3 regions of the Arthrobacter sp. BE255 genome follow, and region 1 is predicted to be linked to each of the others. Evidence: riboswitches for the same ligand, from Rfam matches in the RefSeq annotation. Region 1 holds a riboswitch; each other region holds the start of a gene.
What was found. A riboswitch is a leader RNA that binds a small molecule or an ion and turns the genes downstream of it on or off. The one in region 1 is predicted to bind thiamine pyrophosphate.
Positions count from the first base shown of each region.

Region 2: it holds a riboswitch for thiamine pyrophosphate, as region 1 does, so the genes downstream of both, J2X42_RS06675 (bifunctional hydroxymethylpyrimidine kinase/phosphomethylpyrimidine kinase) here and J2X42_RS10505 (ECF transporter S component) in region 1, are expected to answer to the same signal.
Region 3: it holds a riboswitch for thiamine pyrophosphate, as region 1 does, so the genes downstream of both, thiC (phosphomethylpyrimidine synthase ThiC) here and J2X42_RS10505 (ECF transporter S component) in region 1, are expected to answer to the same signal.

Region 1 covers NZ_JAVDWK010000005.1:19,678-29,636, reverse strand. Annotated here, with positions in the region: gene J2X42_RS10520 (sugar ABC transporter substrate-binding protein) at 1-997, opposite strand, end outside; gene J2X42_RS10515 (energy-coupling factor transporter transmembrane component T) at 1,124-1,918, opposite strand; gene J2X42_RS10510 (ATP-binding cassette domain-containing protein) at 1,915-3,459, opposite strand; gene J2X42_RS10505 (ECF transporter S component) at 3,459-4,079, opposite strand; TPP riboswitch at 4,144-4,286, opposite strand; gene J2X42_RS10500 (heme-degrading domain-containing protein) at 4,344-4,886, shown strand; gene J2X42_RS10495 (hypothetical protein) at 5,036-7,192, shown strand; gene J2X42_RS10490 (DUF4235 domain-containing protein) at 7,313-7,576, shown strand; gene mnhG (monovalent cation/H(+) antiporter subunit G) at 7,602-8,012, opposite strand; gene J2X42_RS10480 (monovalent cation/H+ antiporter complex subunit F) at 8,002-8,280, opposite strand; gene J2X42_RS10475 (Na+/H+ antiporter subunit E) at 8,277-8,822, opposite strand; gene J2X42_RS10470 (Na+/H+ antiporter subunit D) at 8,819-9,959, opposite strand, start outside.
Region 2 covers NZ_JAVDWK010000003.1:68,142-78,100, reverse strand. Annotated here, with positions in the region: gene obgE (GTPase ObgE) at 1-1,158, opposite strand, end outside; gene rpmA (50S ribosomal protein L27) at 1,275-1,538, opposite strand; gene rplU (50S ribosomal protein L21) at 1,599-1,907, opposite strand; gene J2X42_RS06675 (bifunctional hydroxymethylpyrimidine kinase/phosphomethylpyrimidine kinase) at 2,181-3,761, opposite strand; TPP riboswitch at 3,744-3,841, opposite strand; gene J2X42_RS06670 (Rne/Rng family ribonuclease) at 3,959-7,318, opposite strand; gene J2X42_RS06665 (vitamin K epoxide reductase family protein) at 7,783-8,463, shown strand; gene ndk (nucleoside-diphosphate kinase) at 8,580-8,999, opposite strand; gene J2X42_RS06655 (DUF4233 domain-containing protein) at 9,037-9,474, opposite strand; gene J2X42_RS06650 (folylpolyglutamate synthase/dihydrofolate synthase family protein) at 9,478-9,959, opposite strand, start outside.
Region 3 covers NZ_JAVDWK010000001.1:691,003-700,961, forward strand. Annotated here, with positions in the region: gene J2X42_RS03195 (glucose-6-phosphate dehydrogenase) at 1-290, opposite strand, end outside; gene ffh (signal recognition particle protein) at 435-2,018, shown strand; gene J2X42_RS03205 (alpha/beta hydrolase) at 2,135-2,869, shown strand; gene thiC (phosphomethylpyrimidine synthase ThiC) at 2,942-4,750, opposite strand; TPP riboswitch at 4,745-4,852, opposite strand; gene J2X42_RS03215 (amidohydrolase family protein) at 4,928-6,010, shown strand; gene J2X42_RS03220 (VOC family protein) at 6,116-6,991, shown strand; gene J2X42_RS03225 (hypothetical protein) at 7,109-7,546, shown strand; gene rpsP (30S ribosomal protein S16) at 7,751-8,164, shown strand; gene J2X42_RS03235 (RNA-binding protein) at 8,166-8,408, shown strand; gene rimM (ribosome maturation factor RimM) at 8,518-9,063, shown strand; gene trmD (tRNA (guanosine(37)-N1)-methyltransferase TrmD) at 9,064-9,864, shown strand.

The DNA.
Region 1 (9,959 bases):
TGACCAGCTTCGCCGCGGCTTCGGCGTGCTTGCTCCGGGCGGAAATCGTGTAGAACTGCGAGGACTGCAGCCAGATTCCGGGCGTGGGCGACTCGCCCGGCAGCTTCAGGAGCTGGAGTTCGGCGCCGGATGCCTTGCTGAGTGCTGTCAGCGAGTTGCTCCACGTCAGCATCATGGCGGCCTTGCCCATGCCCATGAGGGTCTGTTCAGTGCTGACGTTGAGCTTTTCCACGGTTTCCGAGGCGCTCGGCGCCGCACGCGTTGCACTCAGGTTCAGGGAGTAGTCGAAGTAGTCGCGGACAGTGTCCTGCTCCAGCCCCAGCTGGCCGTCCCTGGTGTAGAGGGATTCGCCGCGCTGGCGTGCGAAGGCGTCCAGGGAGTCGTGGGTCAGGACGGTCGCGGTGCCGTAGGTGCCCTGGGGGCTCTTGGCAGTCACGTCCGCGGCGACCCGGGCAAAGTCTTCCCAGGTCCAGGTGCTGTCATCCGGCACGGGAACCCCGGCGGCCTGGAAGACTGCCGGGTTCGCCACGATGGAGAGCGCGTTGGCGCCGGTGGAGACGCCGTATTGCTTGCCGTCCACCTGTCCGTTCTGCAGGGCACCTTCATCGAAGCCGGACAGGTCCAGCGGCCCGTCAACCTTGGAGAGGTCCAGCAGTGCCCCGCGGTTGGCGTATTCGGCCGGGTAGGCGCCGCCCATGGTGATGACGTCCGGCGCGTCATTGGCCGCCACCTGGGTGGCGAGCTTGTCGAAGTAGCCGCCGATGTCCCCGTACTCGGGCTTGACCTTGATGGTGGGGTTTTCAGCTTCGAAGGCCTTGATGGCTTTGTTGGTCAGTTCGGCCCGGGTGGCGTTGCCCCACCACGAGAACCGGATTTCGACGGGGCCGGACTCCGCCTGGTTCGAGGAACCGCTGGAGCAGGCCGTGAGGCCAAGGAGTGCCACAGCTGTCAGGACAGCCAGGGATTTGCGGGCTCTGCGGATGTTGTTACGCGCCATTGGGTACACGACCTTCTGCTTAGAAACCGATTTCCCGAAACTATCAAGATGTTTCAGGAAGATCAATGGTTGCTGTGCAGAGGTTCCGCAGCAGGGGTTCCTGCGCACGGACGCCTGGCCGCAGGACTAGCCGCCGACGAAACTCCAGGTCCCGGCCCACACCGCTGCGGCGACCGCGGCGGCGGCCATCAGCGCCCCGCCGGCCAGGACCAACACATCGAGCCGGCTGTAGGTGGATTCTCGCGCCCAGGTCCGGTCCCCGCCGCCGAAGCCGCGCGCCTCCATAGTGACCGCGAGCCGCGACGCCCGGCGGATGGCTTGGACCAGGAGCCCGAAGCTCTGGCCCAGCGTGGCCTTGAGCCGCTGCAGCGGGTTGCCGCGCGAACCCACGCCGCGGGCGCGCCGGGCCATGCCGATGGTCTGCCATTCCTCGGCCATCAGGCCCACCAGCCGCATGGCCGCGAGCGTGCCAAGCACAAACCGGTGCGACAGCCGGGCTTTCTGGGCCAGGGCGTCGGCGAGGTCCGTGGGGTCGGTGCAGCTCATGAGCAGGACGGCCGGCAGCGCGATCGCCAGGCCGCGAAGCATAAAGCCCAGACCCAGCTCGAGCGAGCCTTCACTCATGGACCAGATGCCGACGTCGAGCAGTGTCCTTCCGCTGTCCGGCGCCAGGATGGAGGTGCTCCAGCCACCCACGGCAGCGGCGAGGATCAGCGGCCAGCCGCGCTGCCACAGCAGCGTCAGCGTCAGCCCGGCCAGCGGGAACAGCAGCAGCTCACAGACGAGGGCCACGGAGGCGGACACCCAGTCGATGGAGAGCGCCAGCACCACGGTCATAAAAACGACGGCGGCGAACTTGCTCAGCGGATTGGCCCGGGTCAGCAGGGCCCGGTTTCCCGCAAGGGTCAGTTCCTGCCTCATGGGGCCACCGCCTCGGTGGTGCCGAGCCGGAGCTCGGCGCCGCCCAGGACTGCACTGAATTCGGCGTCGTGCGTCACGGACACCACGGCGGTGCCGGCGTCAAGCAGTTCGGAGAGGAAGGAGGCCAGCTCGGCCCAAGTGTTGGCGTCCTGGCCGAAGGTCGGCTCGTCCAGGACCAGAACCTGCGGATGCGCGGCGAGCACGGTGGCCACGGACAGCCGCCGCTTCTCACCGCCGGAGAGTGTGTACGGGTTGGCGTCCACGAGCTCGGTCAGCCGCAGCCGCTCCAGGAGTTCATCCACGCGTTCCTCGCCGTGGCCCACATGGCGCGGCCCGAACATCAGCTCGTCCAGGACGTTGCCGGTGACAAACTGGTGCTCCGGTTCCTGGAAGACGGTTCCAATGCGGGCAATCAGCTGCTCGGCCTTCCACTTGTAAGGGTCGATGCCGGCCCCCCGGCTCAGATCCACGGTGGCCGAAACATTGCCCCCGACCGGAGCCAGCAGCCCGGCGAGGGTCAGCGCAAACGTGGACTTGCCGGTGCCGTTGGGCCCGGTGATGGTGAGGGCCTGCCCTGCCCGGACCTGCGCCGAAATGTCCTGCTGGACAGGCACCGGCGGGATGGTTTTGAAGCGCCGGCGGCGGGGCCGTTCACGCGAAACGGCCAGGTCCTCGGCGGCCAGGAGGAGATCGCCGGTGCCGCCGGAAACCCGGCTGCGGGTGGCGGGGACAAAGCCCGGCACCCACACACCCGCGGCGATCAGCATGTTGCGCGCCTCGGCGAGGACCTGGTCCGGCGGCCCGTCGAGCAGCACCGCGGGATCGGCCGCGGAGCCGGGCTGCAGCACCACGATCCTGTCCACCAGGTCCTTCCAGACGGACACCCGGTGCTCCACCACAACCAGCGTGGCTCCGGTCTTGTCCAGGCAGCGGCCCACGGCGTCGCGGACTTCCAGCACGCCCGCGGGGTCCAGGTTGGCGGTGGGCTCGTCCAGCAGGATCAGGCCCGGCCTCATGGCCAGGATGCCGGCCAGCGCCAGGCGCTGCTTCTGCCCGCCGGAGAGGGCCGACGTCGGGTGGTCCAGCGGCAGGTGGGAGAGTCCGACGTCGTCAAGCGCCTCGTGCACGCGCGTCCAGATTTCGTCGCGGGGCACGGCGAGGTTCTCGGCGCCGAAGGCGACGTCGTCGCCCACCCGGGAGAGAACCACCTGCGTTTCGGGGTCCTGCTGCATCAGCCCGGCGCGGCCGCGCCGTTCACGCGGGGACGCGCCGTCGATCAGCAGTGAACCGGACTCGTCGGAATCGCCGGCCTCGCCGTCGTCGTTAATGTCCCCCAGCACCCCGGCGAGGGCATGCAGCAGCGTGGACTTGCCGGCGCCTGAAGGGCCAAGCAGGAGCACCCGCTCCCCGGGCCGGATGTCCAGGTCCAGGGCGCGGACCGCGGGCCGGGACCGGCCGGCGTGTCGCCAGCCCCAGCCGCGGGCGGTGACGGCGGCGGGCCGCACCGCGGCGGATGCGGCGCCGTCGTGAGCTGCGGGCATCAGGAGAAGACAGGCTCCGTCGCTGCCTTGCGGGACGCGAAGGAGCTTAGTACGCCGGTCCTGGCCAGGCCGCGGGTGGCGATCCAGGACAGGGCGCCGGCGATGACCGCACCGGAGATGGCCGTGAACACGATGTACGCGAGCTTGTCACCGCCGGCGTAGGCGATGTTCCAGCCCCAGGGGGCGAAGGAGTCGTTCAGGCCGCAGAAGAGTCCGGCAGCGGCGCCTGCCAGCAGCGATACGGGCAGGTTGAACTTCTTGTAAACGAAGACCGCGAAGATGATTTCGGCGCCGAGGCCCTGGACGAAGCCGGAGAACAGCACGGAGGCGCCGTATGGCGAGCCCATGATCAGTTCACCCATGGCGGCCACCGTTTCGCAGAAGAGGGCGGCGCCCGGCTTGCGGATGACAAGCATGCCCAGCACGGCCGGGATCATCCAGCCGCCGGCGATCAGGCCGGTCAGCGGCGGGTAGACGGCGTTCATGGGCGGCGAAACAGCGGCGGCACCCTGGGACCAGGCCCAGAAGATCACGCCGCCGGCGATGGCGATGAGGGCGGCCACCACGATGTCCACGATGCGCCAGGTGTTGCCGGTCTTTTTGATTGCTGCAGTACTCATGTGATCCTCCTGGGGAACAGGAGGGGAAAGTGTCCCGGCGACCGGCTGGATGCCGGCTGCCGCACACTTCGAGAACTCGACTCCCTTGCGCCGGTACTAGCCGGATCAGGTTCGAGGGTCTGCGGCTGTCCCGCACTCTCAGCGCCCACCTGCGGTTCCCTGGCAATGCCAGTGATGCCCGACGGCGGCGCTCCCCTGTCGTTGAATAATCTGCCCTGATGGGCGTGGTCCAGTTTACACCGCAGGGGCGGTAGATTGTGGGCCATGACTGCCAATAACCCGACTGTGACTGCCTTCAATCCCGATTCGACCGTGCCCCAGCCGGCGGGCCTGCTCGAGGCCCTGATCGGCCGGATCGAAGCCGAGATCAGCGAGCTGCAGTTCCCGCATTTCAGCAAGGACGACTCCCTCAACCTGGGGCTTCTCCTGGTGGAGTTGGGAAAGACGCGCCGGCTTCCCATCGCGATCGACATAACCAAGGGCGACCAGGTGCTCTTCCATGTGGCACTGGACGGCGCAACCCCGGACAACGAGCACTGGATCCGGGCCAAGCAGCGGACCGCGGCCAGGTATGAGGTGCCGTCGCTGCTGGTGGGCCTCCGCGGCCGGCTGCACGGCGGCCGGATTGAGGACCACGGCTGGTTCGACGAAACCACCTACGCCCCGCACGGCGGTTCGTTCCCGGTGTATGTGGCCGGCGTGGGTGCGGTGGCCACCGTCACCGTTTCGGGACTGCCGCAGCAGCAGGACCACGACCTCGTGGTGGAGGCCCTGCGCGAAATCCTGGGTTCCATGCGCGCCGAGTGAGCCTGGCCGGCAGCCGGCCGTCCTGAACCTGGCGGTTGACACCTGCTCCGGATGCCACAAAGATTGAATCGCTCCGGAAAGCGTTTTCTCGCCGAGGAAACAGCCGTGGAAGCAGCAGCCGGAGCCGACAGCCTCAGGAGGGCGTGCCCATGCGCAGCCAGCACACCATCGACCGTGAAGCCCTGGTCCGCCGCCACAACGTGGAACAGCGGAACCTTGACCCCCGCAGCCCTGTGTCCGTGGGCAACGGCGAGTTCTGCTTCACGGTGGACCTCACAGGGCTGCAAACCTTCCCGGCCGAGTACCCCGTGGGCGCGCGCAGCGAACTTCCGCCCGGGACGCTGCTCGGCACGCAGTCCCAGTGGGGCTGGCACTCCCTTCCCGCGGCAGAGCACTACGGCCTGGCCGGTTCCACGGTCCTCTACGATTCCCCCCGCGGCCCGGTCCCCTACGTGGATATGGTGGGCGACATCGTGGACGGGCAGGAAACCGGGTCCTCCCGTGCTGAAACCTGGCTCCGGGCCAACCCGCACCGCCTGGACCTGGGCCGGATCGGGTTTGCGTGGGCGGACCCGGACCCGATGGCAGGCGGGGCGCGGCCGCTCGTGCCGGCAGACGTCGTCGACCCCGCCCAGACCCTGGATCTCTGGACCGGGACAGTCACCAGCACCTTCAGCCTCCGGGGCCACTCGGTCAAGGTCACCACCGCCTGCCATCCGGACCGGGACCAGGTGGGCCTGGTCGTGGAGTCCCCGGCCCTTCAAGAAGGCCTCGTGGTCACCGTCGCTTTTCCTTACGGTTCCGACGCCTGGCACGACGCAGCGGACTGGAACCGGCCCGATGCCCACACCACCAGGCTGGCGGGACCCGCCGGCACCGGGACCGGCCAACAGCTGTGGACCGTGGACCGCGGCCTGGATGGATCGGGGTACCAGGTCACGGTGTCCGGCCAGTGCCTCCGCCTTGACCAGCCGGGCCCGCACGAACTGATGCTAAGACCGGCAGGCGGACAGGACGTCCTGGACCTGGCGGTCCAGTTCACCAGCACGGGCCAGGGCGACTGCGTCCTGCGCGGCACCGGCGGGCTGCCCGGGCCGGACTCCGGAACCGCCGTCGTCGAGGCCTCCCGCGCCCACTGGCCGAAATTCTGGCAGTCCGGCGGCGCCGTCGAGCTGAACGGCACACCGGACCCCCGCGCGACGGAACTCGAACGCAGGATCGTCCTCTCCCAGTACCTCACCGCGATCAACTGCGCCGGCTCGCTGCCACCACAGGAAACAGGGCTGGTCTGCAATTCCTGGCGCGGCCGTTTCCACCTGGAAATGCACTGGTGGCACGCCGCGCATTTCGCGCACTGGAACCGGACGGAACTGCTGCTTCCCAGCCTCCGCTGGTACGGGACCATCCTGGAACCGGCCCGGCAGACGGCCAAGGCGCAGGGGTTCGACGGCGTCCGCTGGCCCAAGCAGGTAGGCCCGGACGGGCGCGAGAGCCCCAGTCCGATCGGCACCTTCCTGATCTGGCAGCAGCCGCACCCCATCCACCTGGCCGAGCTTGCCTACCGGGCCGGGCCGTCCCGGGAACTGCTGGAGGAATTCGCGGAGATCGTCTTCGAAACGGCCACGTTCATGGCCAGCTTCGCGCACCCCACCGCCCGCGGCTTCGAGCTTGGGCCTCCACTGATCCCGGCGCAGGAAAGTTATGAGTCCGTCCGCGGCACCGTCACCAACCCCACCTTCGAACTGGCGTACTGGCAGTGGGCCCTCCGCACCGCCAACGCCTGGCGCGAACGCCTGGGCCTGGATCCGCGGGAGGACTGGAAGGCCGTTGCGGACGGCATGGTCCGGCCGCGGACCGTCAACGGCGTCTACGCGGCGATCGACGTCGAGCCCTTCACCATCCGCACGGACCACCCCTCCATGCTGTGTGCGCTGGGGGTGCTGCCGCAGACAGACCTCATCGACCCGGAGACCATGCGCGCCACACTCGCCGACGTCCTCGCCGACTGGGACTGGGACAGCACCTGGGGCTGGGACTACCCGGTGATGGCCATGACCGCAGCCCGGCTCGACGACCCGGAGACCGCCATCGACGCCCTCCTGCAAGGCGCCGGGAAGAACACTGCGCTGCCCAACGGACACAACCGGCAGACGGATTCCCTCCCCCTCTACCTGCCCGGAAACGGCGGGCTGCTGGCCGCCGTCGCCCTGATGGCGGCGGGCTGGGACGGCGGGCCGGACCGGCACGCCCCGGGTTTCCCGGCCGGCTGGACGGTGGCCTGGGAAGGCCTGGTGCCGGCGCCCTAGGCGGCAAGCCACGGGGTGACCGTGGCGTGGCCCCCGGGCGGCCCTGGCGCTGTCGGCCGGGCCAGCCGATGCCGCTAGGCTAGGGGAAGTCCTGAATTCGAGACGCAAGGAGGCACCGGAATGAACTTATTCATCAAGCTGCTGGGCACGGGCATCAGCCTGCTGGCCGGATTCGCCGGCACCAAGGCCGTAGACGCGATCTGGGAAAAGACCACCGGCAACAAGCCGCCGAAGGGCGGAAAGGACGATGTTCCCACAACGCTGCGCTCGGCACTGACGTTCGCGCTGATCTCCGCTTCGGTGAGTGCCGTCATCCAGGTCCTCGCCAACCGCGGCACCCAGCGTGCCATCACCCGGTTCGCGAAGAGCCAGGACATCGTCTAGGCCGCAAGCAGAAGCCGGGCTGCAGTCAGTCCGGCCGGCCGCCGTCGGAAGCATCCTCCCGGGACGCTTTGGCGGCGGCTTTCTGTACCACGGCCTCCAGCTCATCGGAGCTGAGCAGCTCCCGGTGCAGGTGCTTGGTGCGGTACCCGGCCCGGCCCACCATGTGCGCGGACACGGGCACGGTGAGCAGCTGGAAGATCCAGGCGACCAGCAGCACCGGCCAGACCCACCACGTCCGCATCTGCAGGCCGATGGACGCCAGCAGCAGGAACAGTCCCAGGACCTGCGGCTTGGTGGCGGCGTGCATCCTGCTCAGGAGGTCCGGGAAGCGCAGCAGGCCCCCGGCCGCGGCCAGGGACATCAGGGCCCCCACGACCATAAAGACGGCGGATACGGCGTCAATGACGGTGTCCACGACGGTTGGCTCAGGACTCATGGGGCTGCTCCCGCCGGTCGGCCACAAAGCGCGCCACGGTCACCGACCCGATAAAGCCGATGATGGACAGCGCCACCAGCAGCATGAGGTTGTTCAGGTGCCTGTTGACGGCCATGTCGATGCACAGCGCTGCACCCAGGATGGCCAGCAGGACGTCCGAGGCCAGGACCCGGTCCAGCAGAGACGGACCGCGCGCGATCCTGATGATGGCTCCCCCGGCGGCGAGCGAAAGAATGACTGCCGTGACAGCCAGGACAATCTGCATCATGCCGCGGCCTCCTGCCTGATTGCGTCCAGTTCCTGCCGGGTGCCCATGATGCGGATCAGACCGGCCTCGATGTCCCTGACTTCCCGGCGGAGCTTTTCCACGTCGTCGGGCGTGCTGACATTGAGCCCGTGGAGGTAGAGGGTGGATGTTGAGCGGTCCACCTCCACCACCAGCGACCCGGGGATCAGGGAGATGACGTGCCCGGTGGCAGTCACCATCAGGTCCTCGTGGCTCCGCAACGGAACGGCGACGACGGCGTTGGTCACCGCGGGTCCGCGGACCACCGCCAGGTACATGACCTGGAAGCTCGCCGCCACCACCTTGACCAGGAATCCCAGCGCGAAGGGCACGGCGTGGCGGATGTTGAACCGGCCGCTCAGGTCCACGGGCGGAAGGTAGAACATCCGGGCCACCGCTACAGCCAGGATGGCGCCGAACAGGAGGTTGCCCGGGCTGAAGTCCTGCCACAGGGCGCCCCAGACGATGACCAGCCAGACCAGGAGGGGCAGCTCCTGGCGAAGGGAGATGCGCCGGCGGCTCATTTGCCTCCTCCGGACGTCAGGATCAGGGGCACGGCGGTTTCTTCGCCGAGGACTGCCTGGATGTAGGAGGACCGGTCCAGCATGTCCCGGGCGGCCTGGTCCGAGACTTTGAACAGCGGCCCGGCGAAGACCGTCAGCGATACGCCCAGCAGGACCAGGCCGAGGGTGGAGCCCACCATGGTCCGCGGCAGCAGCGTGACGTTGTTGCGGCCGCCGCGGCGGCCGGTGTCGGAAGTCTCGCGCGGGGCGAGCAGCACGGGGTCGGGGTGTTCGGCGTCGGACGGCTTGCGCCAGAACGCCCGGTTCCAGACCCTGGCGACGGCCAGCAGGGTGAGCAGGCTCGTTAGGACGCCGCCGATCACCAGCGCGTAGGCCAATGGTGTGCCGAGCTCAATCCCGGCCTGCATGAGGCCCACTTTCCCGAGGAACCCGGAGAACGGCGGGATCCCCGCCAGGTTCATGGCCGGGATGAAGAACAGCAGCGCCAGCAGGGGCGAGAGTTTGGCCAGGCCGGCCAGCCGGTCCACGGACGAACTGCCGCCGCGGCGTTCGATGAGCCCGGTGACCAGGAAGAGGCTGGTCTGGATGGTGATGTGGTGGGCCACGTAGAACACGGCCGCGCCCAGTCCGGCCACCGAGGACATGGCCAGGCCGAACACCATGTAGCCGATGTGGCTGACAAGGGTGAAGGAGAGGAGACGTTTGATGTCGTTCTGGGCCAGGGCGCCGAGGATTCCCACCACCATGGTGAGCAGTGCCGCCACCATCAAGGGCGTGTTGAGGGAGTCGCCGGGGAACAGGAGCGTCTCGGTGCGGACCATGGCGTAGACGCCCACTTTGGTGAGCAGGCCGGCGAACACCGCTGTGACCGGCGCGGGTGCCGTGGGGTAGGAGTCGGGGAGCCAGAAGGACAGCGGGAACACGGCGGCCTTGATGCCGAACGCCACCAGCAGCATGACGTGCAGGAGGGTCTTGGTGCCCGGGTCAAGGTCCGCGAGCTTGAGCGCGAGGTCTGCCATGTTCACCGTTCCGGTGGCGCCGTAGACCATGGCGATGGAGATGAGGAACAGCACCGAGGAGACGACGGAGACCACCACGTACGTGACGCCGGCGCGGATGCGGGGGCCGGTGCCGCCC
Region 2 (9,959 bases), on a different contig from region 1:
GACGCGGAAGAGCGGCTCCAGGTTCTTTTCTTCGCGGCGGATCTTGAAGCCGGACTCGTTGACGGCGCGGGGCTTGAGGACCACAGGCTGGACCTTGGGCGGCGCAGCGGCCAGGGTGTCGCGGGCGGCCTTGACGATTTCGGCCATGGCGAAGCCGAGCTGGCGGAGGCCCTCGTGGCTGGTGGCGGAGATTTCGAAGACGCGGTAGCCGCGGGATTCAAGTTCGGGCCGGACGAATTCGGCCATGTCCTTGCCGTCCGGGAGGTCCACCTTGTTCAACGCCACCAGGCGGGGGCGGTGGTTCAGCGGAACCACTTCGCCGTCCTGGCCGGCGTAGCTCATGTCGACGGCGTACTTCTCCAGTTCCGCCTCGATGATGGCAAGGTCAGCCAGGGGGTCGCGGTCCGATTCCAGCGTGCCGCAGTCCAGCACGTGCACCAGCGCGGCGCAGCGCTCAACGTGGCGCAGGAAGTGGTGGCCCAGCCCCTTGCCCTCGGACGCGCCTTCGATCAGGCCGGGGACGTCGGCGATGGTGAAGCGGACTTCGCCGGCCTGGACGACGCCCAGGTTCGGGATCAGGGTGGTGAAGGGGTAATCGGCGATCTTGGGCCGCGCGGCAGACATGGCTGCGATCAGGCTCGACTTGCCGGCGGACGGGAAGCCCACCAGGGCGATGTCTGCAATGGACTTCAGTTCCAGGACGACGTCGCTGGATTCGCCCTCGATGCCGAGCAGCGCGAAGCCGGGGGCCCTGCGCTTCTGGGAGGACAGGGCTGCGTTGCCCAGGCCGCCCTGACCGCCGGCGGCTGCGACGTATTCGGTGCCTTCGCCGACGAGGTCTGCCAGGACGGTGCCGTCCTTGGACTTGACCACGGTGCCGTCGGGGACGGGGAGGATCAGGGTTTCACCGTTTTTGCCGCCACGCCAGTCGCCCATGCCGGGTCCGCCGTTGGTGGCGTGCCGGTGCGGGGCGTGGTGGTAGTCCAGCAGGGTGGTGGTCTGGTGGTCGACGCGGAGGATGACGTTGCCGCCGTCGCCGCCGTTGCCGCCGTCGGGGCCGCCCAGTGGCTTGAACTTCTCACGGTGGACGGAGACACAGCCGTGGCCGCCGGTACCGCCGGATACGTGCAGTACTACCCGGTCTACAAAGCTCGCCACGTGGATCTCCTCAGTGCTGTTTCCTGGACGCCGCAAAGCGCCAAGATGATTGTAATGCGGTTAAAAGAACAGTGGAGCGGACCATATGGCCCGCTCCACCGCTTCAGAACTATGAGTTACTCTGCAGCTGCAGCAGCAACGATGTTGACGACGCGGCGACCGCGGCGGGTGCCGAATTCAACGGCGCCCGGGGTCAGGGCGAACAGGGTGTCGTCGCCGCCACGGCCAACGCCGGCGCCCGGGTGGAAGTGGGTGCCACGCTGGCGGACGATGATTTCGCCTGCGGAAACTACCTGGCCACCGAAGCGCTTCACGCCGAGGTACTGGGCGTTGGAGTCACGACCGTTGCGAGTGGAACTCGCGCCTTTTTTATGTGCCATTTGAAATGCCTGCCTCTAAATTCTGGGGAATCTGCTGAAAACCTGAACAGTAACCGGTGGTTACTTGATGCCAGTGATCTTGATCTTGGTCAGTTCCTGACGGTGACCCTGGCGCTTCTTGTAACCGGTCTTGTTCTTGAACTTCTGGATGACGATCTTCGGACCACGGAGGTCATTGAGGATCTCAGCCGTAACAGTTACCTTGGCCAGGTCCGCAGCGGCGGAGGTGACCTTGTCACCGTCTACCAGGAGCAGTGCGGGCAGCTGAATAGTGCTGCCGGCTCCACCGGGGACGCGGTTCAGGGTAACGAAGTCTCCAACGGAAACCTTCTCTTGGCGGCCGCCTGCGCGGACAATCGCGTACACCACTTGGGAACTCACTTCTCTCGACGTTTATTACTAGATTTGCGTGCGGAACCTGGGCCTATGTTTGGCTGGGCTCTCGCTGTGCCTCAACGCCGTGGGGTCGTAACCCAAGTGTTGGCGTAAGCACCGAAGATCTAGAATACGCTAATTTTGCCTTCGGCCGCAAATGAGGCTGGTTCCGGCGGGCTGTCCGTGATAGGCACCACAAGCAGGTGCCGCACGAACAATCGCCGAACCGTGCCCGACTATCGTACCGGCTGGATCGGCTCTGGACGGTCAGGCGTGGATACGCGGCGCGTCGAAAAAATCCACTTCGAAGCGGCACGACTGGCTGAAGGCCACCACCATTGCGGCCCGCTCGTCCTCCGAGCCGCGCCGCCCGGCCTCGTCGGCCATGGCAATGGCCTCACGGGTGGCCTGCGCGAAATCCTCGTCGGCGTAGGTCCGCAGCCATTCAGCGTATGGGTGGTCGGCCGGGGCGCCGGCGGCGAGGAATTGCGCGTGCAGGGTCTGTCCGACTTCAGCGTAGAGCCAGAAGCACGGCAGGACGGCCGCCACCAGCACCGCGTAACTGCCTGAGGTCGAGGCGGCCAGCAGGTGGTCCACGTAGGACTTGGTGACGGGGCCAAGCACGGGCTCCACCGTGCGGGTGCTGAGCCAGCTCCGGTGCAGCTCCGACTCGACCTCCAGGCACTGCTGCGCCGATCGGGCCCAGAACAGCTGCGCGGCCTCGGTGGGGGCCAGGGCGCTGGCCCGTGCCAGCACGCGTGAGTACCCGTTGAGGTAGGTGGCGTCCTGGGCAAGGTAGTAGGCGAACTGCTGTTCGGGGAGGCTGCCGGCCGCGAGGTCCCGGATGAAGTCCAGGTTGTAGATGGCTTCGAGGTCGGCTGTGGACTCCTGGCGGAGGATTTCGGCGAACTCCCCCACGGCCAGCCCTCGGTGCGGTTCTGCGGGCGCGCCCGGTGCCTGCATGTGGTGGAAATGGTGGATGGGACCGTTTCCCGCCCCGACGTCCAGGCTGCCCGAGGACTCCAGCGCACCGGCCAGCCAGGGCTTGACGAGCCGCAGCGAGGCCTCCCAGTCCCCCAGCCGGGCCTGCGCCGTGGCCATGGCCGAGGAAAGCGAGCAGCCCGTGCCGTGGCTGTTCCGTGTGGGGACCCTGTCCCCCGGAACCTCCACAATTTCCCGGGCAAGCAGTCCCCCGGTGTTGACGAGGGCATCCGGGCAGGCGGCGCCGTCGAGATGTCCGCCCTTCACCAGGATGGTGGCCCCGGTCGCCGCGGCGAGCCGCCGGCCCTGTTCCAGCGCTTCAGCCCAGGAGCCTGCCTGGGCCTCGCCGAGCAGCATCGCCAGCTCCGCGAGGTTGGGGGTGATCAGGTCTGCCAGCGGCAGGAGTCCGCGGAGGGCAGCCTCGGCCGATGCCTGCAGGAGCCTGTCGCCGCTGGTGGCCACCATCACCGGATCAAGGACCACGACGCCGGGGCGCACCTTGTCGAGCCAGCCGCGGACGGCGGCCACCACCTCGGCGTCGCCGAGCATGCCGATCTTGACGGCGTCGATGGTGATGTCATCGCTGACGGCTTCGAGCTGCTGGGCCAGGAAGGCGGCCGGGGGGACGTGGACCGCGCGGACACCCTGTGTGTTCTGCACTGTCAGGGCGGTGATGGCGGCCATGCCGTAGCCGCCGTGGGCTGCAATGCTTTTCAGGTCGGCCTGGATGCCTGCGCCGCCGGACGGGTCGGAGCCTGCGATGGACAGCACGCGGGGTACGTCCCGGAGGACGGGCGACGGCGCCACGGCACTGGGTGCGGAAGCGGGCGCCTGAGGCAGGACTGAAGTTGAAGACAAGGAAGACATCCCTTCGCCGGTGCTAGCCGGACAGGTTCAACGGGTGTGGATCTCAGCCGGCCCTCTGCGCGGCACCCCGTGTCGGTACCCCAGCCTAGCGTTTCCGCGCCGGCCGCCGTGTCAGATGAAGCCCTTAACGCCGGAATGCCCGGACACGCCCTGTGAAGGGCGGGCCCGGGCATCCTGGCGGATTTCCTTGCGGAGGGTCAGAGCTCGGAGGCCGGAACTCCTACGCCGAGGATGATGGGCGCTTCGGCGGGCGTTTTCGCGGCCGTGCCGGTTTTGGCGGGCTCTGGTGCCTTGGCGGCGTGGGAGTGGGTTCCGGCCGCAGACTGCGTTGCCTCGTGGTGCTCCACCGAGGTGGCGTTGGCCGCGCCCTGGGCCCGGCTGGCGCTGCGGTTGCGGCGCGGCCTGCGGGTCCGGGACTGCTCCGCGGTGTGGTCGGAGTAGTCCTTCTCCTCTGCAGCCACAGCGGCCTGGGGAACCGAAATGGCCGGTGCGGCGGACTGCGGCGCTGCCTGCGAGGGCTCCGGCGCGGTGACGGCGGGTTCGCCGAGGTGCGCAAATGCTTCCGCCAGCCGGTCGAGGGTCAGGGCAGGCTGCTGCGGCTGGTCGGCCGCGTGCTCCACGAACGGCAGTGCCACCTGCTCGCCGCCGAACGTGAGCACGGCAGCAGGACGTCCGGAGGCGTCAGCGTCGTGCTGCGCGGCGGCCGGGGCTGCGGGTGCCTGCTCGGGCGTTGTCCGTGCTGCGGGCGCGGCGGGGGCCTGGGCTCCTGCTGAAGCGGCGTGGGCTACCTCGTCGTCGTGCAGGTGTGCTGCGTGCGCTGCTGCGGCGATGTTGGCGAGGGCCGCCCTGGTGGCCTCGGCCTTGGCGTGCCGTTCGGCGTCGCTCGGGTCCGGGTGGACGGTGTGGATCTGCACCGGTGCGGACGGTGCGGTCTCCAGCGGGGCGCCTCCCCGTCCACGGCGACGCTTGCGGTCGTTGCGGCCGCCGGGCTGGCTGTCAGCCCGCTGGCTGTCCGGGCGCTGGTCAGGGCGCGGGGTTTCGGTCCGGTGGCTGTCCGCACGCTGTACGTGGTGCTCTGCTGCGACAGTGTTGGCGCGGCGGTGCTCCACGGGATCGTCGTGGGTGACCACTCCGCGGCCGGCGCAGGTTTCGCACTGCTCACCGAAGACTTCGAGGAGCCCGGTGCCCATGCGCTTGCGCGTCATCTGCACCAGACCCAGCGAAGTCACTTCGGCCACCTGGTGCTTGGTCCGGTCGCGGCCCAGGCATTCGACCATGCGGCGCAGGACAAGGTCCCGGTTCGATTCCAGGACCATGTCGATGAAGTCGATGACGATGATACCGCCGATGTCGCGGAGCCGGAGCTGCCGGACGACTTCTTCGGCCGCCTCGAGGTTGTTCTTGGTGACGGTTTCCTCGAGGTTGCCGCCGCTGCCGGTGAACTTGCCGGTGTTGACGTCCACCACGGTCATGGCTTCGGTGCGGTCGATCACCAATGAACCGCCGGAGGGCAGGAACACCTTGCGTTCGAGCGCCTTGTGGATCTGCTCGTCGATCCGCCAGGAGGCGAAGATGTCCTGGTCCTTGGTCCACTTTTCCAGGCGGCCCACCAGGTCCGGGGCAACGTACGTGACGTAGGCCTCGATGGTGTCCCAGGCCTCTTCACCGGAAACGATCAGTTTGGAGAAGTCCTCGTTGAAGACGTCGCGGACCACCTTGATGGTGAGGTCCGGTTCGCCGTACAGCAGTTCCGGGGCGAGGATCTTGGTGGACGTGGACTGGCTTTCAATGCCCTCCCACTGGGCCCGCAGCCGGTTGATGTCGTGGGTGAGCTCCTCTTCCGAGGCGCCTTCGGCAGCCGTGCGGACGATGACGCCGGCGTGCTCGGGCAGGCGGTCCTTGAGGATGCGCTTGAGGCGGTTGCGTTCGACGTCGGGCAGTTTCCGGGAGATGCCCGTCATGGAGCCGCCGGGTACATAGACCAGGTACCGGCCGGGAAGGGAGATCTGGCTGGTCAGGCGTGCGCCCTTGTGGCCCACGGGATCCTTGGTGACCTGGACCAGGACGGTATCGCCTGACTTCAGGGCGTTCTCGATGCGGCGCTGCTTGCCTTCGAGGTTGACGGCTTCCCAGTTAACCTCGCCTGCGTACAGGACGGCGTTGCGGCCGCGTCCGATGTCAACGAACGCCGCTTCCATGGACGGCAGGACATTCTGCACCTTGCCGAGGTAGACGTTGCCGATCAGGGAGTCCTGCTGCGTCTTGGAGACAAAGTGTTCCGCCAGGACGCCGTCCTCCAGGACGGCGATCTGGATTCTGTCGTCGCGCTGGCGGACGATCATCTGGCGGTCCACGGATTCGCGGCGGGCGAGGAACTCTGCCTCGGTGATGACCGTGCGGCGGCGGCCGGTGTCGCGGGATTCGCGGCGGCGCTGCTTCTTTGCTTCGAGCCTGGTGGAGCCCTTGACGGACGTCACGCGGTTGTTCACCGGCGCTTCAGTCACGGCGCGGGGAGCCCGGACGCGGGTCACCGTGTTGGGGGGATCGTCGTCCCCTCCTCCGGTCAGTTCCAGGTCCTGGTCACCGCGGCGGCGCCGGCGGCGGCGGCGTGAGGTGACGCCTTCGTCTGCCTGGCCGGCTGACTCCTCGTCAGCCTCGTCGGTTTCGTTGTCGGCGCCTTCGCTGTCGCCGTCAATCTCGCGGTCGCCGGTGCGGCTGCGCCCGCGGCGGCCACGGCTGCGGCGCCTGCGGCGGCCGTTGGCGTCGTCCTCGTCGCCGAGTTCGGCGTCGTCCTCTTCCGGCTCCTCTGCCGCGGCGGCGGGTCCCGGTGCGGGGCGGACTACGGTGCTCAGGTCCGGGGCCTGGAACAGGACGGACGTTGCCGATCCCGGCTCCAGGAAGAGTGAGCCGAACGGGCTGCCGGGTGCGGCGTCGGCCGGTGCCGGCTCCGCCGTTTCCGCGGATTCGGTGACGGCTGCAGCGTCCGGGACTGTGGATTCGGCGGCTGCGGGGGCCTGGGCTTCCTCAGCGGGGTTTTCCGGCGTGGCGGCTTCGGGCGCCGGGGCTGCCGGCGCAGCTTCAACAGCTGCGGCGGTCTCCGGTGCCACATCGGGCTCGACGGCGGCGGCGACGTCGGGAGCCGACGTCTTGCGGGTTGCGACGCGGCGGCGGCGGACCGGCTTGGTCTCCGGTTCCGCGTCGGCGGGGGCTTCCGCCCCGGCTGCGGCGTTCGCGGTGGCAGCAGGTTCCGTTGGCCCGGTGCTGTCGTTGGCTCCGGCGTCACCGGCCGCTTCGTCTGCGGCAAAGGCAGGCAACGGTTCGGCGGCGGCGTCGACCTTCTTGCGGGCGCGGGTACGGCGTACCGGTGCTGCCGCCTCAGGAACAGACGCATCAGCTGCGTCCTGGGTGCCGGCGTCGGCAGCGGTTACTTCGGCGCCTGCAGTAGTTTCCGGCTTCGGCGCGGCCTTCCGCCGGGTCCTGGTGGCCTTCTTGGGCGCGTCGGGCGCCTCGGCTGCCGCTTCATCGTTGTTAACGGCCAGTACTTGTTCATTTTCCATATGTGGCAACACTCCTGCCCCTGACGTACCGCCACATCCGGCACCCATTGGGGCATATATTTGTCAAAACCCGCAGGCGTTGACAGAAGTCAAGTGGATACTCCCAGGTTCGCACCGGCAGTGGGGTGCGGCAGCCCGTGGGAGCCGGCGGCTGCGTTCTGAAACCCGTTGTTCTACGTGCCACAACCAGGTGCCGACCAATGGAATGGCGGGAAAGACGGATCAGAGAATCCGAAGCCTGCCAGCTCATCATTGGCGGTCTTGGGAACAAAGCCACCGGACCGGAGTCCGAATGTGGGTCGGCCTCCAGCCAAACTCATTCTCTCACACGCGGACTAAAAGGCGGCGGAAGCAAGAGCACGTGATCACTACGTGCCCGCATTGGTGTCCCGGCTGGGCGCCGGATTCAGCCTGCGGCGTTACAATCGGGGCAAAGAGCACCCGATGATAGGACGCCTGAAACCATGCCCAGCATCTCGCCCGTCAGCGGCGCCGAAACCGGCAGCCCGGCATCCGCCCGCACAGCGGCGGCCACGGAGCCCCACGGGACTGTTCCCCCCATGACACGCGACCGGCCGCTCGGCTGGCTGATGGTTGTCACCGGCATCATCGGCTGGCTCGCCTCCGGAACCCTGGTCCTGGAAAAGCTTGAAGTCCTCAAGGACCCGAACCACACCACCGTCTGCGATGTTAACCCGTGGATTTCCTGCGGGCAGGTGATGCAGACGTGGCAAAGTTCAGTCTTCGGCTTTCCCAACATGTTTATCGGCATCGTGGCGTTCGCGGTCATCATCACCATGGGCATGGGGCTGCTGTCCGGCGCTGCGTTCTCGCGCTGGTACTGGGCAGGACTTCAGGCCGGCGTAACGCTGGGGTTCGCCTTTGTGGTGTGGCTGTGGTCCCAGGCCCTGTACGAGATCCACATCCTGTGCCCCTTCTGCATGATTGTGTGGGCTGCCATGATCCCGCTCTTCGTCTGGACCACCATCAGGAACATCAGCCACGGCGTCATCCCCGTACCGGCCGGCGCGGCCAAGGTCCTGGGCGACTCGGGCTGGATCATCACTGCGCTGCTTTACGTGGCCGTCGTCGCCACGATCTTCTTCGCCTTCATCCAGGTGTTCGCGGGGACGTCAGGCTTCTAAGGGGCAACCCCAGCCCACCCACCAAACAGCCCACCAGACAGCGCGAACGTACAGTTGAGGCCCTGGTTTCCGCGGAAACCAGGGCCTCAACTGTACGTTCGCGCCTAGTGGTGGGGTTAGTCCTGGAACCAGATCTTGATCTCGCGCTCAGCCGAGTCCACGGAGTCCGAGCCGTGGACCAGGTTCTGCTGGACCTTCAGGCCCCAGTCGCGGCCGAAGTCGCCACGGATGGTGCCCGGGGCAGCCGTGGTGGGGTCCGTGGTGCCGGCGAGGGAGCGGAAGCCTTCGATGACGCGGTGGCCTTCGAAGATCGCCGCGACAACCGGGCCGCTGAGCATAAACTCCACGAGGGGCTCGTAGAACGGCTTGCCAACGTGCTCTTCGTAGTGCTGTTCCAGGAGTTCGCGGCTGGCGTCAACCTTCTTCAGCTCAGCGAGGGTGTAGCCCTTGGACTCGATGCGGCTCAGGATGGCGCCACTGAGGTTGCGGGCCACGCCGTCGGGCTTGATCAAAACTAGGGTGCGCTCAATGCTCACAGTTGCTCCAATGCGTTGGTGGGGTTTCGGGACAATTCTACGAGGATTCCGGATGCGCGGCGTTCCACTCGGCCTGCTCGCGTTCGCGCTGGGCGGCCTCGGAGTCGATCCTGATGCCGGTGCGGATGCCGTACCACCAGGCGAGGCCGAACAGCCCGCCCACGAGGAACATCATCGGTTCCACGAGGCCGGTCAGGATCAGCACGATCTGCAGGATCCAGCCCAGCCCCACGCCCCACGGCTTGGACAGCACTGCGCAGGCGAGGACCATCACTACACTCAGCGCGATGCCGATCCCCAGGATCAGGGCAGGCGGGAACTCGCCCCGGCGCAGGCCGAAGACCGCCAGCGTGGCAAAAAACACCACAAACGCCTCGAGCAGCAGGACGGTGGAGGCGAACATCACCTTCGTGGACCGCCGTTTTTTGGGCATTCCCGGGCGCCATTCCCGCTGCGCCTTGGTCAGTTTGGCCACGGGCTACACCCCCGTCTTTCCGAGCAGGATCCGGGCTTCGGCCACCAGCGTGATGGAGCCGGTCACCAGGACCCCGCCGGCGAGGTCCTCGTTGGATTCGGCGCGCTCCACCGCCCATTCCAGGGCGTCGTCCAGCTTCTCCGCGATGTGGATGTTGTCCTCCCCGAAGCCCAGCTCCACAGCCAGTTCGGCGAGCTCGACGGCGGGCACGGCACGCGGGGAGTTGGACTGCGTAAAGCAGTATTCATCGGCGAGGTCGCCGAGGGACTCCTTGAGCTGGCGCAGGATCTCTTCGGCGTCCTTCTCCTTCAGCACACCCACCACCGGCACCAGCTTGCTGAAGCTGAACGCCTCCTGGATGGCTTCGGCTGAGACCCGGATGCCGTCCGGGTTGTGGGCCGCGTCAACGATGATGGTGGGCGCGGTACGGACCACCTCAAGCCGCCCGGGCGAGGTGACTGAAGCGAAGGCCTCCTGGAGCACCT
Region 3 (9,959 bases), on a different contig from region 1:
GGCCCGTCCGCTGTGACGTCCAGCTGATGGTAGGAGGTGCCGGCCGCCATGGCCGCCAAAGCCTTCCGTCCGGCGGCGTCGGCGGACTCGGAGGCGGCGGCGAAGGCGTCGTGGACCCGCGCCTGCCACTGTTCCGGAGTCCACGCATCGGAGCCGGCCCCCACCAGTTTGAGGCCCTCAGCCCGTCCCTTCGCCACAAGCCGGGCGAGCCCGGGAAGCAGCAGCCGGCCCGTGAGATCGCCGGAAGCACCAAGAATGAGCAGGGTTTTTACAGTCGTTAGGCTCGTCACCTAAGCCAGCATGCCATCTTGAAGGTCCGTCTTGGTACCCTAGATAGTCGAGTCCCGTCGCCGAAGCAGTTGGAAACAACAGCCGAGGCGCTGGTGTGCCGCAGGGCCGCCATCCGTCCATCCACTGAAAGAAGTGCACGGCGCGTGTTCAATTCACTCTCTGACCGGTTGACAGCAACCTTCAAGAATCTCCGTGGCAAGGGCCGCCTCACCGAGGCCGATGTCGATGCCACAGTCCGGGAGATCCGCCGCGCCCTGCTGGATGCCGACGTTGCCGTTCCGGTGGTGCGCGAATTCACTGCCCGCGTCCGCGAGCGGGCCCTTGGCGAAGAGGTCTCCGGCGCGCTGAATCCCAGCCAGCAGATCGTCAAGATCGTCAACGACGAACTGGTGGAGATCCTCGGCGGCGAGACCCGCCGGATCCGCCTGGCCAAGACCGGCCCCACCGTCATCATGCTCGCCGGCCTCCAGGGTGCCGGTAAGACCACCCTTGCCGGCAAGCTCGCCAAATGGCTTAAGGCGCAGGGCCACAGCCCCATCCTGGTCGCCTGCGACCTTCAGCGGCCCAACGCCGTCACCCAGCTCCAGGTGGTGGGCAAGCGTGCCGGCGTACCGGTCTTCGCACCCCACCCCGGCGCCACGCACGAGCTCGAGCACCCCGCGGGTGATCCCGTGGCGGTGGCCCGCGCCGGTGTCGAGGAAGCCCGCCAGAAGCTCCACGATGTGGTGATCGTTGACACCGCCGGACGCCTGGGCGTCGACGCCGACATGATGGAACAGGCACGGCAGATCCGCCGGGCCATCGTTCCCAACGAAGTGCTGTTTGTCATCGACTCCATGATCGGCCAGGACGCCGTGAACACGGCGGTCGCCTTCGATGAAGGTGTCAACTTCACCGGCATCGTGCTCTCCAAGCTCGACGGCGACGCCCGCGGCGGTGCCGCCCTCTCCGTCGCGTCGGTCACCGGCAAGCCGGTCATGTTCGCCTCGACGGGCGAAGGCGTGGACGACTTTGAGCTGTTCCACCCGGACCGGATGGCATCCCGCATCCTGGACATGGGTGACGTCCTCACCCTGATCGAGCAGGCTGAAAAGAACTGGGACAAGGATGAAGCGGCCCGGATGGCGAAGAAATTCGCCGACCAGGAAGACTTCACGCTGGATGACTTCCTGGCGCAGATGCAGCAGATCCGCAACATGGGCTCCATGAAGAAGATGCTGATGATGATGCCCGGAGCGCAGAACATCCGCCAGCAGCTGGAGCAGTTTGATGAGCGGGAGATCGACCGCGTCGAGGCAATCGTCCGGTCCATGACGCCGCACGAGCGTGTCGCCCCCAAGATCATCAACGGCTCCCGCCGGGCACGCATTGCCCGCGGCTCGGGCGTGCACGTCTCCGAAGTCAACGGGCTGCTGGAACGCTTCGCCCAGGCCCAGAAGATGATGAAGAAGATGGCCCAGGGCGGCGGCATGCCCGGTATGCCGGGCATGCCCGGCATGGGTGGCCCCGGCGGCGGCGCACGCAAGGGCGCCAAGAACGCCCCGAAGAAGAAGGCCCGGTCCGGCAACCCGGCCAAGGCAGCGCAGGAACTCAGGGACGCCGAGGCCCGGCGCGCCGGAGCGGCGAAGGCCCTCCCCACGGGGGCGGCCTTTGGCCAGCAGTCCGGCGACTTCGATCCTTCGCAGCTCAACCTGCCCAAGGGCTTCGACAAGTTCCTCGGCAAATAACCACGTCCCCCAACTGGCTCGCAGTTAATGCTCCCAAACGCGCGTTTCGGTGCGTCAACTGCGAGTCAGTTGGGTCAGTCCGGCTGGATGCGGGGGCCGTGGAATAGGGTTGGGTCATGTTCAAGCAGAGGGTAGTGTTCGTGCACGGCGCCGGAAGCTTCGGCTCGGCTGCCTGGCCCCGGCAGCACGGCATGGCCCTGGCCTACGACGCCCTGTTCCTGCGGCGTCACGGCTTCGATCCTGTGGCTGAACCGATGGAATCGTCCTTCGCCGAGGACACCGCGATCATCCTGAGGTCCCTCGCCGACGACGGCCGGGGCGCCGCCGGCGGCCACATTGTGGCGCATTCCCAAGGGGCGATCTCGGCGATGATGGCAGCCGTCGAACGTCCGGACCTGGTGTATTCGCTGACGCTGGTGGAGCCGGCGTGCCTGTCCCTGACGGCGGAACTGCCGGCGACGGCGGCGCACCGGGAACTCATGCAGCCGCTCTTTGATGTCCGCCACCAACTGGCTGATGAGGATTTCCAGCGGGAGTTCATCCGCCGCGTCTACGCGGCGGACCTCGAGGAGCCGGCCACGCAGGAGGAAAAACGGGCCGCGCGGCGGCTCCGGCTTCAGGCTCCCTCCTGGGAAGCGCCGCTGCAGATCGTTCCCGGAGTCCCCACCCTGGTCCTGACGGGCGGCTGGGAACCCCTTTACGAAGAGATCGCCGGGTACCTCAGGGAAACAGGCGCCCTGCACCGCCATGCTGCGGGAGGTCACCGCCCGCAGGATTCCCCCGAAGGCGACCGCTACGTCCGTTCCTTCATAGCCGATGTCAGCCGGCGGCGGCAGCCCAGGGCGTCCTGACCCGCGTACTTTGTTGAGGTGCACCCCGTCCGGCCAGCCCCCAAATGCCAGCCGGACGGAGCCTCAAGCCCGCTAGCGGCGGGCGGCTTGGGGTACCTCCAGGTCAGGCAGGTAGACCTTTCCGCCTGCCGCGAGGAACTCCTCGCTCTTTTCGCGCATCCCGGCCGCCATTTCCGCCAGCGCGGCCTGTGATTCCGCTGAACCGTACTCATCCCGGATGTCCTGGCTGATCCGCATGGAGCAGAACTTCGGGCCGCACATGGAGCAGAAGTGGGCCGTTTTCGCCGGCTCGGCCGGCAGCGTCTCGTCGTGGAAGGCTTCCGCGGTCACCGGGTCCAGGGACAGAGCGAACTGGTCCCGCCAACGGAACTCGAACCGGGCCTTGGAGAGGGCGTCGTCGCGTTCATGCGCGCCGGGGTGTCCTTTGGCGAGGTCGGCGGCGTGGGCGGCGATCTTGTAGGTGATCACGCCGGTCTTTACATCGTCCTTGTTCGGCAGGCCGAGGTGTTCCTTGGGCGTGACGTAGCAGAGCATCGCCGTGCCATAGCGGGCGATTTCCGTGGCGCCGATGGCCGAGGTGATGTGGTCGTAGCCAGGTGCTATGTCCGTCACCAGCGGCCCGAGCGTGTAGAAAGGGGCTCCCTTGCACAGCTCCTGCTGGCGTTCCACGTTCTCCCGGACCAGGTGGAACGGCACGTGGCCCGGGCCTTCCACCATCACCTGCACATCGAATTCCCAGGCCCGCTGGGTCAGTTCAGCGAGGGTGTCCAGTTCGGCGAACTGGGCGGCATCGTTCGCGTCTGCCGTGGCACCCGGCCGCAGTCCGTCGCCAAGCGAGAACGCGACGTCGTACTTGGCGAAAATTTCACACAGCTCGTCGAAGTGCGTGTACAGGAAGTTCTCCTGGTGGTGGGCCAGGCACCAGCCGGCCATGATGGAGCCGCCCCGCGAGACGATGCCGGTGACGCGGTTGGCCGTCAGCGGCACATAACGCAGCAGCACGCCGGCGTGGATGGTCATGTAGTCCACGCCCTGCTCGCACTGCTCAATCACGGTGTCGCGGAAGACCTCCCACGTCAGCTTGTTGGCCTCGCCGTTGACCTTCTCCAGCGCCTGGTAAATGGGCACGGTGCCGATGGGCACGGGGGAGTTGCGGATGATCCATTCACGGGTGGTGTGGATGTCATCCCCCGTGGAAAGGTCCATGACAGTATCGGCGCCCCACTGGGTGGCCCACTGGAGTTTGTCCACTTCCTCGGCGATGGAGCTGGTCACAGCCGAGTTGCCGATATTGGCGTTGATCTTCACCAGGAAGGCCTTGCCGATGATCATCGGCTCGGATTCAGGGTGGTTGATGTTGTTGGGGATGATCGCACGTCCCGCGGCCACTTCGCTGCGGACCAGCTCCACGTCACAGTTTTCGCGGAGGGCGACGAACTGCATCTCCGGAGTGATGAGGCCCTCCTTCGCGTAGTGCATCTGGGTGACTGTCCGGCCTTCGACGGCGCGGCGGGGCACCGGCTGAGCCCCTTTCCACTCCGCGGACGCAGCGCCGCGGCGCACGGCCGACTTGCCGTCGTCGAGCAGGTTCCGTTCCCGGCCGCTGTAAGGCTCCGTATCGCCGCGGGCCGCGATCCACTCTGAGCGGAACGGGTTGAGGCCCACCACCGGATCGCTGCCCGGGCCGGCGGTGCGGTAGGTCCGGAAAGGACCGTTGGCCTCGCCGTTGGGCGAGGGCTCCAGCGCGATCTCGGTCACCGGCACGCGGATTCCGGTGGCTTCGTCGTTGATGAATGCCAGCGAGTGCGACTTCAGCGACTGGGTTTCAGATGCCCCGGCCTCATTTTGGGCAGGGATCAGCTGTGTTTCTTGTGTACTCAATGAATACTCACTTCCTTCGCCGGCATTACCCGGACAGGTTCAACGGTCGCAGGCTGCGTCAGCCCGATCTCAGCCCCTGCAAGGGCTCCCGTGTGGTCTAGAAGAAGCTACCACAGGTCCGGGCGGGGCGTCCTTGCCGTGACCACCGCACCGTCTTCCGCGGATTAGGCTGGTGCCATGGCCGGAATCATCGAATTCAGCGGAACTGTGCTCACCGGACCGTTCCAGGAACGGCAGGGGCTGTGGTCCGTCGACGGCCGCCTCACGTTCCACCGGCCCGCCACCGCACCGGATGTTGTGCTCGACGGCTGGGTCCTCCCCGGGTTCGTTGATGCCCACTGCCACATCGGCCTGGGACCCGGCGGCGCCGTGCCGGATGAGGTGGCCGAAGAACAGGCCCGCACCGACCGCGACGCCGGCACCCTCCTGGTCCGAGACGCCGGCGCGGCGAGTGACACCCGCTGGCTGCAGCAGCGGCATGACATGCCCAGGCTCATCCGTGCCGGGCGGCACATTGCCCGCTCCCGGCGCTACCTGCGGGACTTCGCCGTCGAAGTTGAGCCTGGGGGCCTGGTCGAGGCGGTGCGCAAGCAGGCACGGGCCGGCGACGGCTGGGTCAAACTGGTGGGGGACTGGATCGACCGCGACGCCGGCGACCTCGCGCCGTCGTTTCCCGACGCCGTCGTCCGCGACGCCGTGCAGGCGGCGCACGACGAGGGCGCCCGCGTGACCGCCCACTGCTTCGCCGAAGACACCCTGGACCAGATGCTCGACGCCGGCATCGACTGCATCGAGCACGCCACCGGACTGCTGCCCCGCCACCTTCCGCGGCTCGCCGGGCAGGGCGTGCCCATTGTGCCGACCCTGATCAACATCGACACCTTCCCGGACATCGCCCGCCAGGCCGAAGCCAAATTCCCGCGGTACGCCGCCCACATGCGGGCATTATGGGAGCGCCGGGCCGAACGCATACTGGAAGCATTTGAGGCCGGCGTGAAGATTTATGCCGGGACGGACGCGGGAAGCGTGATCCGGCACGGGCGGATCGCCGACGAAATCCTGGCGCTGCACCGGGCGGGCCTTCCGCCGGCGGCGGCGCTGGACGCAGGCTGCTGGGGCGCGCGGCGCTGGTTGGGTGCTGACGGGATTTCGGAGGCAGCCGGCGCGGACGTGGTGGTCTGCCGGGAAGACCCGCGGCAGGTGCCTGCCACGGTCGCCTCGCTCACGAACGTTGTGTTGCGCGGAGAACTGATCCGCTGACGGTTGAAGATCACACCGGCGCCACTGGGAATAAATTGAAGCTTCAAGTAATTTAGAAGAGTAGAGGCCACCGAAACCCGGCGGCCACCGGACCGGGAGTTTTCGATGACCGCAGAATCCACCAGCCAGGACCTTCTACCTGCCGAGCTCACCATGGGCACGGTGATGCTGAAGGTGGGCAACGTGAAGCTCATGACCGACTACTACCAGCGCGCGCTGGGCCTCGACGTGGTGGCCGAACAGGACGGCGGCCTCTATCTGGGCCGCCTCGGAAAGCCCCTGGTCCATCTCGCCGCCGGTCCCGGGCTGAACCTTCCCGGCAGGGGAGAAGCCGGCCTGTTCCACACGGCCCTGCTCTTTGAGGACCAGGCAGCCTTGGCGGCCACCGTCGCATCCGCGGCCCAATACGAGCCGCGCTCCTTCACCGGCAGCGCGGACCACCTGGTCAGTGAAGCCTTCTACTTCAACGATCCGGAGGGCAACGGAATCGAACTCTACTGGGACCGGCCGCGCAAAAACTGGTCGTGGAACGGGACTGAGGTGGTCATGGACAGCCTGGCCCTGCCTCCCCAGCGCTACCTGGAGCAGCACCTCACCCAGGAGTCGGTCGAGGGCCAGCAGCGGACAGCCGCGGGAGTGGGGCACGTCCACCTCCAGGTCGGCGACGTCCATACCGCCCAGGACTTCTATGTGGGAACGCTGGGGTTCGAAAAAACCGCAGGCTGGCACGGGCAGGCGCTATTTGTCTCAGCCGGCCGCTACCACCACCACATGGCCATGAATGTCTGGAACAGCCGCGGCGCCGGTCCCCGGAAGGACACCCTCGGCCTGGGTGAGGTGCTCATCGAAGTGCCGTCGGGAGACGACGTCGGAGCACTTGCCGACCGGCTGAAAGTCGCCGGGGTGGCCAGCCACCACACCGGAGCTGAATTGCGCTTCGAAGATCCCTGGCGCAACCGCATCCGGGTCGCCGTCCGCTAGCCGGGTGCGGCGGCCGGATGTGCGCCAGGCGGTGTACTAGGCTGAGTCCGAACGGCCGGGGCAGCCCGTGAAGCTGCCCGCCAGGGCCGCACCGTCGACGGAATGAGGGCGATTCCCATGGGCTTCACCGAAATCTTTGTTTCAACCCACGACGCCGCGCTGAAGCGTGCCGGGATCCTGGATGACGGCGGTTCCCCCGACACTGCCGGTCTTCGGATCCCCGGGATCAGCGACTTCGAGATTGAACAGCTCGGGGATCTCGCCGGCGCTGCCGTGCACGCCGGGGGAGCAGACTACGAGCTGGCCATGGTTGACGTGGCCAGCGATTCGCTGCTCGGGGTTCCGCCTGCCATGGTGCGTGCGCTGGCGGAACTGCTCAGCTACGAAACTGAAGGCGAAGGCAATGTTCTGGACGATGTCGCCGAACAATGGGCGGCCCAGGACGACATGCCGTTTGGTGCGTCAGAGGCCAGGAAATACGTGCAGCAGCTCGCGGAGCTGGCGGGTGCAGTTGACGACGCCGACCGCACCGGGCTGTACGTCTGGTCCTCCTGAGGCTCCTGCTGCCCTGCCGCAGGGCCGGCGGATCCGCGCCAAGTCGAAATCCGGGCCCTGATCTGGCACAATAAACAGGTACTCGATCTGCGTGGCCCCTCTCTCCGCGTCCGGATCCTGTCCTTCGAACCCTCAAGTATGGCCCGCCCCACGGGTGCAGAACGTCGGGTTCACCCCTTTTCTGAAACAGGAGTGACCACAAAAGTGGCCGTAAAGATTCGCCTTAAGCGCTTTGGCAAGATGCGCGCACCGTATTACCGCATCGTCGTTGCAGACTCACGCACCAAGCGTGATGGCCGTGCAATCGAAGAAATCGGCAAGTACCACCCCACCGAAGAGCCCTCATACATCGAGGTTGACTCCGAGCGTGCCCAGTACTGGCTCGGCGTGGGCGCACAGCCGTCCGAGCAGGTTGCCGCGATCCTCAAGATCACCGGTGACTGGCAGAAGTTCAAGGGCCTCCCGGGCCAGGAAGGCACCCTGAAGACCAAAGCTCCGAAGGTTGCCTTCGTTGCTCCGGAGAAGGGTTCCGTGATCATCCCGGAAGCGATCACCAAGAAGTCCAAGCAGTCCGACGCCCCGGCCGAGGCCGAAGCAGAGACCACCGAGGCTGAGTAGATTGCTGGCTGAAGCGCTCGAACACCTGGTCCGCGGAATCGTTGATTCCCCGGAAGACGTCAAGGTCACCTCGAAGAACAACCGCCGTGGGGACACCCTCGAGGTACGCGTTCATCAGGACGATCTCGGACGGGTGATCGGCCGTCAGGGCCGCACGGCACGCGCATTGCGCACGGTTGTGGCGGCACTGGCCGACGGCGAACCGGTAAGGGTCGACGTCGTCGACACCGACCGCCGCCGCTAAAGCGCTCGGCACTATCAGTCTTTTGCTCCGGCCCTTCCACCAACGGTGGAGGGGCCGGAGTGCTTTCACCATCACGCCTAATCCGGCACAACCATGAACAGAGGAACAGATGCAGCTTCAGGTGGCACGAATCGGCAAACCGCATGGAATCCGCGGGGAAGTGACGGTCCAGGTGCTGACTGACGCGCCGGCGGACCGGTTCGTTCCGGGCACCGAGTTCGTGGTGGAACCCGCTTCGGTTGGTCCCCTGACCGTGGTCAGTGCCCGCTGGAACAAGGACATCCTGCTCCTCGCCTTCGACGCGATCGAGACCAGGAACGAAGCGGAGACCCTCCGCGGGGCCAAACTGTTCATCGAAACCGAAGAGCTGGACGAAGATGACGACGAAGGCTGGTACGAGCACGAGCTGGTGGGCCTCGAGGCCCGGGTCGGCTCACAGGTGGTAGGCAAGATCGCGGCCCTGCACACCATGCCCGTCCAGGACCTGCTGGTGGTCGAAGCCCCGGACGGCAAGGAAATCCTGATTCCGTTCGTGGAACAGATCGTCCCCGAGGTCAACGTCGCCGAAGGGTTTGTCCTGTTGACTCCGCCGGACGGCCTGTTTGACGTCAACGCCGACGACGCCGGTGCCGCCGGACCGGGGGACGACGCGTAGATGAGAATCGACGTCGTCAGCATCTTCCCGGAATACCTGGCGCCCCTGGAGCTGTCCCTTATCGGCAAGGCCCGCCAGGATGGCCTGCTGGACCTGCAGGTCCATGACCTGCGCGAGTTCACCACGGACAAGCACCGTTCCGTGGACGACACCCCCTACGGCGGTGGCGCCGGGATGGTGATGAAGGCTGAACCGTGGGCACAGGCCCTGGCGTCCGTGGCCGAGGCCAGCGAAGGCAAGGCGGCCAAGCCCGTGCTGATCGTCCCGTCGCCTGCGGGGGAGCGCTTCAGCCAGGCCCTTGCGTACGAGCTGGCCGAGGAGGATCAGCTCGTCTTCGCCTGCGGACGCTACGAGGGCATCGACGAGCGGGTTATCGAATGGGCGGAGGATCACTTTACCGTGCGGCCCATGAGCCTGGGGGACTACGTCCTGAACGGCGGCGAAGTGGCCGTGCTGGCCATGGTGGAGGCCATTGGCCGGCTGCTGCCCGGTGTTGTCGGCAACCCCGATTCCCTGGTGGAGGAGTCACACTCGGACGGGCTGCTTGAATACCCCGTCTACACCAAACCCTCCGTCTGGCGGGACCGCGAAGTGCCGGCCGTACTCCTGAGCGGCAACCATGGGAAGATCGCGCAATGGCGCCGCCATGAGCAGTTCCGCAGGACGGCCGAGCGCCGTCCCGACCTGCTGGATACGTTCGACGCCGGGAAGCTGCCCCGCGCGGACCGCACGGCATTCGCGGACCTGGGGTACGACGTCGTCGGCGGCCGTCTCCGTCCCCGGCCCGACGCGCCCAACTGACGGGTGCACGCCATCGGCCGGGATTGGCTGTAAGCCGCCGGATGTGGCAAAATTAGTCCTTGTGTCTGCTGGGTCCGCACCTGCTACAGGGGGAG